Regions from separate parts of the Halomonas sp. MMSF_3323 genome, predicted to be linked through region 2. Evidence: predicted binding sites of a transcription regulator. Region 2 holds the regulator's gene; the other holds the start of a gene.
What was found. The regulator FNR, encoded in region 2, switches genes on or off when oxygen is low (the NO sensors DNR and NnrR bind a similar motif). The targets are predictions, from matches to a motif close to TTGATNTANATCAA.
Positions count from the first base shown of each region.

Region 1: the regulator FNR is predicted to act here: its motif matches at 2,004-2,017, upstream of RBB39_RS14920 (peptidase U32 family protein).

Region 1 covers NZ_JASHIT010000029.1:11,584-15,342, forward strand. The annotation lists gene RBB39_RS14915 (U32 family peptidase) at 24-941, opposite strand; gene RBB39_RS14920 (peptidase U32 family protein) at 953-1,948, opposite strand; gene RBB39_RS14925 (CoA-acylating methylmalonate-semialdehyde dehydrogenase) at 2,319-3,759, opposite strand, start outside.
Region 2 covers NZ_JASHIT010000017.1:92,646-96,404, forward strand. The annotation lists gene RBB39_RS10650 (hypothetical protein) at 1-160, shown strand, start outside; gene ttcA (tRNA 2-thiocytidine(32) synthetase TtcA) at 393-1,352, shown strand; gene fnr (fumarate/nitrate reduction transcriptional regulator Fnr) at 1,513-2,253, opposite strand; gene RBB39_RS10665 (sulfite exporter TauE/SafE family protein) at 2,408-3,094, opposite strand; gene ccoS (cbb3-type cytochrome oxidase assembly protein CcoS) at 3,091-3,321, opposite strand; gene RBB39_RS10675 (heavy metal translocating P-type ATPase) at 3,318-3,759, opposite strand, start outside.

The DNA.
Region 1 (3,759 bases), on a different contig from region 2:
GTGGTGTGAGAGGGAAGGGGCTTTCAGTCTTCCAGTACCGGCGCCAGATCCATCCCCGCCTGGCCGTGCCAATAGCCATTGCACAGCTCGGCGTCCACCAGCGCCAGCGGCGAGGGCGCCGAGTAGCGTCCTTGGCGGGCCAGGTCGAAGTCCGCCACCACCTCATCCATCCCCTCTGAACGCGGACTTAGCCGGGCCGTGGTGACGCCCATTGTGGCCATCTCGGCAAGCTCGTGGCGCAGGTCCTGACAGGCCCCGGACAGGGTCTGGATACCGTTCAGGGTGAACAGTCGACGGCTGTCGTCCTGGGTGGTCAGCGACAGCCCTTCCGGATAGTCCTGGCAGACGAACTGGCAGCGATCCTTGGGGTGCTGATGGTGACGCGCGGTAAAGCAGCGCGACGACCAGGCCAGCGGCAGGTGGCCGTAGGCCAGCACCTCGCAGTCCAGCGCCAGCCCCGCCTCGCGGGCGTCAGACAGCAGCCGGGCCAGGTCGGCGCCGGGCAACTCCACCGGGGCGACGAAGCGGAACATGCCGGCGCGCTTGAGGATCTCCAGGGTCGGCACATTGTAGAGGTTGAGCGCCGGGCCGCCGACGAAGGGCAGGCCCGCCTCGGACAGCCGGTGCACCGCGCTCATGTCGTTGGCCTCGACCAGGAAGTCGCCGTTGTCGCACAGCCTGGTCAGGTCGCGCAGGTCGGCGTTGGACTCGATCAGGGTCTGCGAGCCGAGGATCACCTGCTTGCCGGCGGCGGCGAGCTGGTGGCCGATCTCCAGCCAGTCGGCGAGCTTCATGTCGCGCCGCCGGGAGCACACGGTTTCGCCCAGGGTGACGCTGGTCAGCGGCCAGTGGCAGGCCTGTTCATAAAAGGCGAAGTAGCGCTCGCGGGTCCAGTAGAAGGACACCGGGCCAAGGCTCAATTCCAGTGAAGCAGCGGTCATCTCGCCTCCTGTCATTTCCAGTCGCGCTCGTAGGCGCCGAGAGTATGGGTGGAGCCTTCGGCCAGCGGCGCCAGGGCGGCGCTCCAGTCGGCCTGGGGGCGATAGTCGTCGCCGGCCCGGTCCAGATGGTCCAGCGCCTGGCGCCACACGCGGGTGACGCTGGCCACATAGGCCGGACTGCGCTGACGACCCTCGATCTTGATCGCCTTGATGCCCAGCGCCGCCAGCTGGGGCAGCAGGTCCAGGGTGCTGAGGCTGGTCGGCGCCTCGATGGCGTGGCCGACGTCGCCCTCGACGTTGAAGCGTCCCTTGCACAGGGTCGGGTAGCCGGCCTGTTCGTCGGCGCGGTAGCGATCGATCAAGACGCCGTTCAGGCGCGATTCGCGTCCGCTGGCGGTCTCTTCCCAGCGCACGTGGGCCGCCGGCGAGCACACGCCGTGGGTGTTGGGTGATTCGCCGGTCAGGTAGGACGACAGATAGCAGCGGCCCTCGGCCATGATGCACAGGCTGCCGAAGGCGAACACCTCGAGCTCCACCGGGCTGTGGCGGGCCAGGTCGCGCACCTGGTGGATCGACAGCACCCTGGGCAGCACCGCGCGACGGATGCCGAACTCGCGGTGGTAGAAGGCCAGCGCCTCATGGCTGGTGGCGGAGCCCTGCACCGACAGGTGGCGGGGGGTGTCCGGGTGGCGCTCGGCGGCGTAGGCCAAAAGGCCCGGGTCGGCCAGGATCAGGGCGTCGACCTGAAGCGAAGCCGCCTGGTCCACCGCCGCGCGCCACTGGGCCAGGCTCGACTGCTGCGGGTAGGTATTGATCGCGCAGAACACCCGGCAGCCCCGGGCGTGGGCGTAGTCGATACCCTCGCGGGCGCGCTTGTCGGTGAAGTTCAGCCCGGCGAACTGGCGGGCGTTGGTGGCATTCTGAAAGCCGAAGTAGACCGCGTTGGCGCCCTCGTCCACGGCGCGCTTCAAAGCGGGCAGGCTACCCGCGGGACAGACCAGTTCCATGTCGATCTCCGAGCGAAGAGAGGCGCCATGCTAGCCCCGCCCGGACACCGCCGGCTTGATGCGTATCAGTGTCCGCCAATGAAGTGGGGGATGGAGCGAAGGGATGACGCGCTGCACCGGGGCCGGGTGTGGACAACCTGGCGATGGTGGGAATCCGACTTGCGGGTCAGGCGTGCAGATAAAGGTGGCGATGAGCTTGTGAGTCGTTCTGTGGATAACCCTGTGTGGCACCTTGTGAAAAGCGGTGGGCAGGCGGTGCAGGGGCTGTGGGCAGCGGTGTATAAGTCGCCTGTCAGTGGTGGATCAGCGGCTCGCTCGCTGTGGTAAACGAAAACGGGCCCCGCAGGGCCCGTGGCATTCTTGCCGGAGCCTACTGACCGCCGGAGGGGAAGTGGAACTCCGCCTGGGTGGTCTCGAAGGGCGAGGGCCAGCGCTGTGACACCGCCTTGCGACGGGTGTAGAAGCGCACCGCGTCAGGGCCGTAGGCGTGCAGGTCGCCGAACAGCGAACGCTTCCAGCCGCCGAAGCTGTGGCTGGCCACCGGCACCGGCAGCGGCACGTTGATACCCACCATGCCGACCTCGATGGCGTCGGTGAAGCGGCGCGCCGCCTCGCCGTCACGGGTGAACAGGCAGGTACCGTTGCCGTACTCGTGGGCGTTGGTCAGGGCGATGGCCTCATCGAGGCTGTCGACACGCACCACGCACAGCACCGGGCCGAAGATCTCCTCGCGGTAGATGGTCATCTCCGGGGTGACCCGGTCGAACAGGCAGCCGCCGACGAAGAAGCCGTTCTCGTGGCCCGGGACCACCAGCTCGCGGCCGTCGGCCACCAGGGTGGCCCCTTCCTGCACGCCCTTCTCGATATAGCCGAGCACCTTGTCGCGATGCTGGGCGGTGACCAGGGCGCCCATGTCCAGGCCCTTGTCGGTGCCGGGGCCGATCTTCAGCGCGGCGATCTTGGGGCCCATGGCCTCGATCAGACGGTCGGCGGTGTCATCGCCGACGCATACCGCCACCGAGATCGCCATGCAGCGCTCGCCGGCGCTGCCGTAGGCGGCCCCCATCAGGGTGTTGGCGGCGTTGTCGATATCGGCGTCGGCCAGCACCACGGCGTGGTTCTTGGCGCCACCGAGGGCCTGCACCCGCTTGCCGCTCTCGGCGCCACGTCGGTAGATGGTTTCGGCGATGGGGGTCGAGCCGACGAAGGACACGGCCTTGATCTCGGGGGCGTCGAGCAGCGCCTCGACGGTCTCGCGGCCGCCCTGGACCACGTTCATGATGCCCTGGGGCAGGCCGGCTTCCTCGAGCAGGCGGGCGACCGCCAGGGCGGCGGACGGGTCCTTCTCGGAGGGCTTGAGCACGAAGGCGTTGCCGCAGGCGATGGCCATCGGGTACATCCACAGCGGTACCATCGCCGGGAAGTTGAACGGGGTGATGCCGGCCACCACGCCCAGCGGCTGGAAGTTGGAGAAGGCGTCGATGGACGGCCCCACGTTGTGGGAGTACTCGCCCTTGAGCAGCTCCGGCACGCCGCAGGCGTACTCGACGTTCTCGATGCCGCGCTTGAGCTCGCCCATGGCGTCCTCGAGAGTCTTGCCGTGCTCTTCGCTGATCAGTCGCACCAGACGATCGGCGTCACGCTCCAGCAACGCCTTGAAGCGGTACATCACCTGGGCGCGCTTGGCCGGCGGGGTATCGCGCCAGGCCGGGAAGGCCGCCTGGGCGGCGTCGATGGCGGCCTTGACGGTGTCGGCGTCGCCGTCGGCGACCTGGCGAATGGTCTCGCCGGTGGCCGGGTTGGTGACCGGC
Region 2 (3,759 bases):
CCAGTACTATCGCCGTACCCGGGACCTGTGGGGCATGGTCAAGTTCTGGGAGAAGCGCCTGACCCTGACCGTGCGCGAGTTTGGCTGGCAACGTGCCGGCATCCTGCTGCTGTTGCTGGGCGTGGTGGTGCGCTATCTGCTGGCGCTGAACGTCGTCTAGGGCCTGGCTGACAGGCACTTGCGTTCTTCGACTTGCCAGGCCAGACCAGGCCACGACGCGCAAGGGCGCCACTACGGCGGTGTCGTCCTTGGCGGTTTCCGATGAGCTGCCGACGAAAAGCCCCACCCTTATTGTCCTCGCCGGGGTGAGTGGTCGCTGACCTCTTCGCCACTAAAGCGTCCGGATGGTAGACTGGCGCCTCTTTCATTTTCAGCCGTGATGTCCCGCTCCCATGTCGCCACAGTCCGCCTCCGCCACCCTGTTCGATCCCCGTACCCCCGAGGATGACCATCTCTCGATCGATGCCGGCGTCAGCCCGGCCGACCCTGCTGCGGATGGCGATCAGACGGAAGCCCAAGTTCAGGCCAAGGCACGGCGTGAGTTCAACAAGCTGCAGAAGCGCCTGCGCCGCCAGGCCGGTAACGCCATCATCGACTACGGCATGATCCAGGAAGGCGACAAGATCATGGTGTGTCTGTCTGGTGGCAAGGACAGCTACACCATGCTCGAGATCCTGCGCAGCCTTCAGCGCAACGCGCCGGTCAACTTCTCGCTGGTGGCGGTGAATCTGGATCAGAAGCAGCCGGGCTTTCCGGAGCATGTGCTGCCGAACTATCTGGACAGCATCGGCGTGGACTACCACATCCTCGAGCGCGACACCTATTCGGTGGTGAAGGAGAAGACGCCGGAGGGCAAGACCACCTGCGCGCTCTGCTCACGCCTGCGGCGCGGCTCTCTCTATGGCTTCGCCGAGGAGATCGGGGCGACCAAGATCGCCCTGGGCCACCACCGCGAGGACATTCTCGAGACGCTGTTTCTGAACATGTTCTTCGGTGGCAGCCTCAAGGCGATGCCGCCCAAGCTGCTCTCCGACGACGGCAAGAACATCGTCATCCGCCCGCTGGCGTACTGCCGCGAGGCCGATATCCAGGCCTACAGCGAGGCGATGGAGTTCCCGATCATCCCGTGCAACCTGTGTGGTTCCCAGCCCAACCTGCAGCGCCAGGTGGTCAAGGAGATGCTGGCCGAGTGGGAGGTCAAGCATCCCGGGCGCCTCGAGAGCATGTTCAAGGCGGTGACCAATGTGGCGCCGTCGCAGCTGGCGGATCGGCAACTGTTCGACTTCGAGGGGCTGGAGGCCGTACAGGCCGAACGCCAGGCCCGGCGCATCGACGTGGTGGATGCCGGCTGATCTCGCCAACAGCGAATGTGCATGACGCCATGACAGCAAAAGAGGCCGCATCTCCGGATGCGGCCTCTTTCTTGTCACACGCCATCTATTACGCTTTGCTTTCCAGATCCTGGGTACCGGGCGCTGCTGGCCAAGCCCGGCACACTGCCGCCAGGCCCGCTCAGGTAACTTCGGTGTCGGCCAGGGTCGACAACGCGGTCAGGTCGAGGATATTGACCTCACGTCCCGATACCGCCACCAGATCCTGCTGCTGGAAACGCCCGAGGATACGGCTGACCGTTTCCACCGCCAGCCCCAGGTGATTGCCGATGTCGGCGCGGGACATGGACAGGCGGAAGCTGAACGGTGAATAGCCGCGGCGGCGGAAGCGGTCAGACAGGCCGAGGAAGAAGCAGGCCAGGCGCTGATCGGCGGTCTTGCGTGACAGCAGCTGCATCATCCGGCGGTCCTCTCGCAGCTCCTTGCTCAGGGTGCGGAACAGCTGGGCACGCAGCTCCGGTAGGGTCTGGGTCAGCGCATCGAGGCGGTCGAAGGGAATCTCGCACACCGTGGTGGTCTCCAGCGCCACCACGCTGCCGGGATAGCGGCCGTCGTCGATGCCATCCAGGCCAACCAGTTCACTGGGCAGGAAGAAGTTGGTCAACTGAGCTTCGCCGCTGCCTTCGGTGGTGATCTGCTTGAGACTCCCCGATCGGACCGCGAAGACGCTGGTGAAGCGATCTCCCTGCTCGACCAATCGTGTACCTTTCTTGATCGGCGGGTGACGACGGATGATGGAATCGAAGCGCTCGAGGTCGGCGGTCTCCAGCGACAGCGGAAGGCACAAGGAACTCAGGCTGCAGGACTCACAGCGAGTCTCATGCAGCATGGGACGCCGCCGATCTTGGGCCGTAGGACTCATTCGCAGCTCCTGTGGATCTGGGATCGATATTGACTGGGCCATGGGGAGAACAGACGTCGCCCGTACAGCACGTTGATGGCACTATTCTACACCCTCAGATCAGCTAAAAGTGGCGTCTACCTCTTTAGGATTAATAACTTAGAGGTAGGATGCGTCATTGATGCAGCCCAGTCCAAAGTTGCCAGACGGCAAAGGCGATGATCATGCCAGCGGCGACAAGGCGTGTTGCCCGATGCGCCAGCAGGGCCTGCATTTGTCTGGCGGCGAGGCCCGTCACCACCAGCGCCGGAAGCGTGCCAAGACCGAAGCTCGCCATCAGCAGTGCGCCCTCGAGGGGCTCGGCCCGTGCCAGGCTCCAGGCCAGCATCGAGTACACCAAGCCACAGGGCAGCCAGCCCCAGATGGCGCCCAGCGCCACCGCCTGGGGCAGACGCACCACCGGCAACAGGCGTCTGCCTGCGGGTTCCAGGTACCTCCAGAGGTGACGTCCCTGTGCCTCGACGTGACGCAGGCCTTTCCATAGATCGGCAATGTAAAGCGCCATCAGGATCAACATCAGGCTGGCGACGATCTGCATCAGGCCACGCAGGGTCGGCGAAAGGCCGATCACCGAACCCAGGGTGGCAACCAGAGCGCCCGCCACACAGTAGCTGGTGATACGACCTACATTGTAGCCGAGCACAAGTGTGCTCACCCGCCAAGGTTGACGCATGCTGGGGGGGATGGCAAAGGTCAGAGCGCTCATGATGCCGCCGCACATGCCAATACAGTGTGCACCACCGAGCAGGCCAAACACGAAGGCCGCCATCATGGGAGGCAGTTCCAGGCCGGTAGGGTTCACTCAGGCCCTCTGGACGATGGATCACGATCGGATGTCTGCGCAGGCGTTTCGGAAGAGGAAGCGCCGTCATCGGCACCGCGAGTGTCGTCCTCATCCTCGAACAGGATGCGATAGGCGGGGCCTTCGAGGTCCTCGAACTGGTCGTTGCGCACCGCCCAGAAGAAGGCCCAGACCGCCAGGCCCAGCAGGATCAACGACAAGGGTATCAACAGGTAAAGGATGCTCATGGGCCGGGGCTTGCGGTGACGGGTGAAGGCGTCGCGGTCCGCCTGGTGCGTCCACGTCGCAGACGCAGGGCATTGCCGATGACCAGCAACGAGCTGAGTGACATGCCGATGGCGGCAAGCCATGGGGGCACGAAGCCCAGCGCCGCTGCGGGCAGCGCCACGACATTGTAGAGCACCGACCAGGACAGATTCTGGCGAATGATGCGACGGGTCTGACCGGCCACCTCGATGGCTTCGACGATACCCGTGAGCGGTTCGCCCAGCAATACCAGATCGGCGCGGGTGCGGGTGAGGTCGCTGGCCCCGGCCATGGCGATGGCAAGGTCGGCGCCGGCCAGTACCGGCACGTCATTGATGCCATCACCGACCATGGCCACCTTTTCACCCTGTGCCTGTCGCGCCTTCAAGTGCCCGAGCTTGTCCTCGGGGGTGGCCTCG